DNA from 2 places in the Pseudomonas sp. F-14 TE3482 genome. Region 2 is predicted to be linked to the other one. Evidence: riboswitches for the same ligand, from Rfam matches in the RefSeq annotation. Region 2 holds a riboswitch; the other holds the start of a gene.

Region 1 (2,386 bases), 1.7 Mb from region 2:
GGTGAGCGCGGATCGCGGTCAGCATCGGCGTGTTTTGCGACAACGCTACATGGTGCAATTCAGGGTAACCGCCCGGCAGATAGAGGCTGTCTGCCTCAGGTAATTCGCTGTCGCGGATCGGCGAAAAGAAAGTCAATTCGGCGCCCATGGCCCGCAGCAGATCCAGGCTCGCGCCGTAGGTAAACGCGAAAGCTTCATCCCGGGCCACGGCAATCCGCACACCGGCCAGCAACGGTTCGGCTGCGATCATTTCAGGCGCGGCGAATTCCACGGCTGGCGGCAGCGCCACATCGCAACTGCTGGCTAATGAGTCGGCCGCCGCATCGAGACGCAGGTCGAGATCATTCAATTCACTGGCCTGAACCAGGCCGAGATGCCGACTTGGCAATTCGATGCCGGTCTCCCGGGACAACGCTCCGTACCAGCGCAAACCTTCAGTCAGGCTGCCTTCGAGCAATTGCGCATGGCGCACGGTGCCGACCCGATTGGCCAGCACACCGGCAAACGGCAAATCCGGCTGATAACGCGCAAGGCCCAGGGCCAGCGCGCCAAACGTCTGCGCCATCGCGGTGCCGTCGATCACGCCGAGCACCGGCACACCGAAGTGCCGCGCCAGATCGGCGCTGGATGGCGTACCGTCGAATAGCCCCATGACGCCTTCGATGAGGATCAGATCGGCTTCGCCAGCGGCTTCCCACAACAGCCGTCGACTTTCTTGCTCGCCGACCATCCACATGTCGAGTTGATAAACCGGTGCGCCGCTGGCGCGCTCGAGAATCATCGGGTCGAGAAAATCCGGGCCGCATTTGAACACGCGAACCTTGCGCCCCTGATTGCGATGCAAACGGGCGAGCGCGGCGGTGACAGTGGTCTTGCCCTGGCCGGAGGCCGGCGCGGCGATCAGTACCGCCGGGCATTGACGATGGCTATTCATAAAGTGCAGTTCACAACTCGACGCCTTTTTGCGCTTTGATTCCGGCCTGGAAGGCGTGCTTGATCATGCCCATTTCAGTGACAGTGTCGGCCAGTTCGATCATCTCGGGCTTGGCGCCGCGACCGGTGACCACCACGTGCTGCATCGGCGGACGGGCCTGCAAGTCGCTGAGCACCTGATCGAGATCGAGGTAGCCGTGCTTGAGGGCGATGTTCAATTCATCTAACACCACGAGGCCAATGGCCGGATCACGCAGCAATTCGCGGGACACTGCCCAGGCGGCTTCGGCGGCGGCGATGTCGCGCTGACGGTCCTGGGTTTCCCAGGTAAAGCCCTCGCCCATCACATGAAAACGCACTTGCTCCGGGAAGCGTCGGAAGAACAGCTCCTCGCCAGTGCTGGTGCGCCCCTTGATGAACTGCACCACGCCGCACTGCATGCCGTGGCCCATGGACCGCGCGAGCATGCCGAACGCCGAACTGCTTTTGCCTTTGCCGTTACCGGAAAGCACCAGCAGCAAACCGCATTCATTCGGCGAGTTGGCGATGCGTTCGTCGATCACCGCTTTTTTTCGCAGCATGCGCGCCAGATGGCGTTCGTCACGATCGGGAGTATCAGTCATGGGGGAGCTCTCCGTTGGGGCTGGATAACGGCGGGCAGGCACAAGAATAGACGGCAAGAAGCCTGGCATCGCCCACCGTGATGCCGTTGGATGAATCAGGCCGGTCTCCGGGCTCATGAGCGGCTTGCGCCTGACTGCGCGCCTTCCCATGTCGACAGTCGACACAGTGGCTAGGGCCTGATGACAGGCCCTCGCGCAGCTTTTACTCATTTACCGTTGCGGGGGCAGCGCCGGGATCGTGATCATTCTTCGCTGGAAGAAATTCACTCACCGGCTTCCCTGTTTCACTCTGTCGACCAAGGTCACAGAGCACCTGAAACAAGCCGCGAAGGTTAGAGGGTTGGGGATGGAGCGTCAATTAAAGCCGGGACACCGCTGAGCGAATAACTGCCGTCGATCAATTAACTGACGCCAATCTTGTGCCACACTGCCAGCAGTGATATCAAAGAGCCACAACCTGACAACACAATAACAAGGGTGAGCCACATGCAAGGCATGATCATCAGCAATCCGAAGCTGGAATTCCTGCGGCCGGTACTGGAACGCTGGTTTGACTGTATCGACCGCTACAACACCGTGCGCGGCGATAACGATACACCTTACTGGTACGACGAAAACGCCAACCTCGGTCTGCTCTGCGCCGCGGCCTGGATGGCAGAAATGGTCACGCTGGCACAGACGTCGACCCGCAAACAGATCGAAGAAGGCGAACGCAACGCCCGCGCCGATCTGTTTATCGCCAGCAGCGAAGAGCGCGCGTATCTCCAGGCCACCCAGCGCTGGCCACGGGTCAATAGCCTGAACCTGACTCAGGCATTGGCGGACATCAC
Region 2 (2,386 bases):
CGCCCGGTTGTAGTGAGAATCTGTATCGAGGCAGGTCTCCTGGCTGACGGTGTGCCGGGCGAGTCAGCCTGGCATTCGCTGCGCCTTCCCGCGAACCTGATGGATCAGGGCTTGCAGTGGCGTGGCAGCGAACATCACCGTTCACAGTTGCGGGGGCAGCCGCGGCATCGACCGCGTTCCCTTCTTAGCTTCGGCAGACGCCGAAGAACCTCGAAAGCGCAAGGCTACGCATCGTGTGGGGGCGGGTCAATGTCCTATAGGAGAATGTGATCACCTGTGGGGGTTTGCCTGTGGCGAGGGAGCTTGCTCCCGTTCGAGCGCGAAGCGGTCACAATCAGATACATGCGGTCTGCCTGTAGATATGCAGTGCATGGTTTTACGACTGCTTCGCAGCCGAGCGGGAGCAAGCTCCCTCGCCACAGGTATTTGGTGTCAGTTGAGAACCCTTGCCAATTGACGCCCAACCCCCGCCCATGCTCTCCTACACGCCTTGTTACGGGTGCCCTTCACAGGGTGAAACGGGAAACCGGTGAATCATGTGCTTTACTCTAAAGCCATGTCAGTCCGGTGCTGCCCCCGCAACGGTAAGCGAGTGAAGCGTCAAATCCACTGTGCCCGTCATACGGCATGGGAAGGTGATGCTTGCAGGTTTGGGCACAAGCCCTGCCCCTCGCGAGCCCGGAGACCGGCCCGCAACACAAAGTGACTTTTACGTTCACTGAATAACAAACCCGCGGTGGGCGGGCGCTGTTCGAAATCTCTGCCTGCCCCGGCGTACGGAGGTTTTCATGCGCTCTATTCACCCGCTGACAGACCAGAGGGAAGCGCCATGTCGATCATCAGCAGCACCGCCAGCAACACCGATAAAAAGAGCACGATCAGCACCACCACTACCCTGAGCCAACGCCTGACCGCCGCTTTTTGTGCGTCGATTCTTGGCGCCAGCCTTGTGTATTTCGCCGGTTTCTCGCACATCGAAGCGGTACACAACGCCGCGCACGATACCCGTCACAGCGCCGCATTCCCGTGCCATTGAGACCTGCTGACATGATCAAGCGTATTGCGCAAACCGCAGGTTTCACCGGGCTGCTGGCCGCCCTGCTGCTGACCCTGCTGCAAAGCTTCTGGGTGGCTCCGCTGATTCTGCAGGCCGAGACCTACGAAAAATCCGAGCCGGCCGCGGTTGAAATCCACGAGCACGCCGCGGGAGCTGTCACCGCTCACACCCACGATGCCGAAGCCTGGGAGCCGGAAGACGGCTGGCAGCGCGTGCTGTCGACCACCGGCGGCAATCTGGTGGTGGCGGTGGGTTTCGCCCTGATGCTCGCGGGCCTCTACACCTTGCGCGCTCCACGCCGTACCTCTCAGGGCCTGCTCTGGGGTCTGGCCGGTTACGCGACGTTCGTGCTGGCGCCCACCCTCGGCCTGCCACCTGAGCTGCCGGGCACTGCCGCGGCGGATCTGGCGCAACGGCAGATTTGGTGGATTGGCACCGCCGCGTCCACAGCAGTCGGCATCGCGCTGATCGCATTCAGCCGCCACTGGCTGATGAAGATCCTTGGTGTGGCGATCCTGGCCGTGCCTCATGTGATTGGCGCGCCTCAACCGGAAGTCCATTCGATGCTCGCGCCGCAAGCCCTGGAAGCGCAGTTCAAAATCGCTTCGCAGCTGACCAACATGGCGTTCTGGCTGGCCCTGGGCCTGATCAGCGCCTGGTTGTTCCGCCGCAAAAGCGATGGCCAATACTCCGCATGACTGACGTCAGCGCAGCGCCGACCCTGGTGGTCGGCCTGGGCTGCCAGCGCGGCTGCCCCGTCAGCACGCTGCGGGCGCTGCTTGATCAAGCGTTACAGGCCCATCAAATCGAGCTCCGTGAGATCAAGGCCTTGGCCAGCATTGACCTGAAGCGCGAAGAACCCGCCCTGATCGAACTGGCCGAACAGCTGGCATTGCCGTTGATGTATTTCAGCAGCGAACAATTGGCCGGTTATGAACCGCAACTCAGCCACCACTCGGACATCGCGTTCGAACGCACCGGCTGTTACGGCGTAGCGGAAAGTGCCGCGCTGGCACTGGCCGAACAATTGGCTCAAGCACCGGCAAAGCTGCTGATTCCACGACAAAAATACGCCCAGGCCACCCTCGCATTGGCCAGCGCCGCGTAAAATCCCCGATAATCCCCGCCTTCGATCATGAGCAATCTTCATCTGAAGCGTGCCCATACCCTTTTTCTGACAGGAAACGACGATGACCGTCTACTTCATTGGCGCAGGCCCCGGCGACCCGGAACTGATCACCGTCAAAGGCCAGCGGCTGATTCGTAGCTGCCCGGTCATCATCTATGCAGGCTCCCTGGTGCCCGCCGCTGTACTGGACGGCCACCGCG

Evidence for each region. Region 2 has a riboswitch for cobalamin ahead of AB7M26_RS18855 (CbtB domain-containing protein). Riboswitches for the same ligand answer to the same signal wherever they lie in the genome.
Region 1: another riboswitch for cobalamin. It lies ahead of cobO (cob(I)yrinic acid a,c-diamide adenosyltransferase); the one in region 2 lies ahead of AB7M26_RS18855 (CbtB domain-containing protein).

The regions. Positions count from the first base shown of each region.
Region 1 is NZ_JBRJII010000001.1:5,870,376-5,872,761, forward strand. It holds gene AB7M26_RS26610 (cobyrinate a,c-diamide synthase) at 1-934, opposite strand, end outside; gene cobO (cob(I)yrinic acid a,c-diamide adenosyltransferase) at 945-1,556, opposite strand; cobalamin riboswitch at 1,638-1,888, opposite strand; gene AB7M26_RS26620 (hypothetical protein) at 2,043-2,386, shown strand, end outside.
Region 2 is NZ_JBRJII010000001.1:4,151,228-4,153,613, reverse strand. It holds cobalamin riboswitch at 13-228, opposite strand; cobalamin riboswitch at 481-708, shown strand; gene AB7M26_RS18855 (CbtB domain-containing protein) at 830-1,036, shown strand; gene AB7M26_RS18850 (CbtA family protein) at 1,048-1,755, shown strand; gene AB7M26_RS18845 (cobalamin biosynthesis protein) at 1,752-2,165, shown strand; gene cobM (precorrin-4 C(11)-methyltransferase) at 2,248-2,386, shown strand, end outside.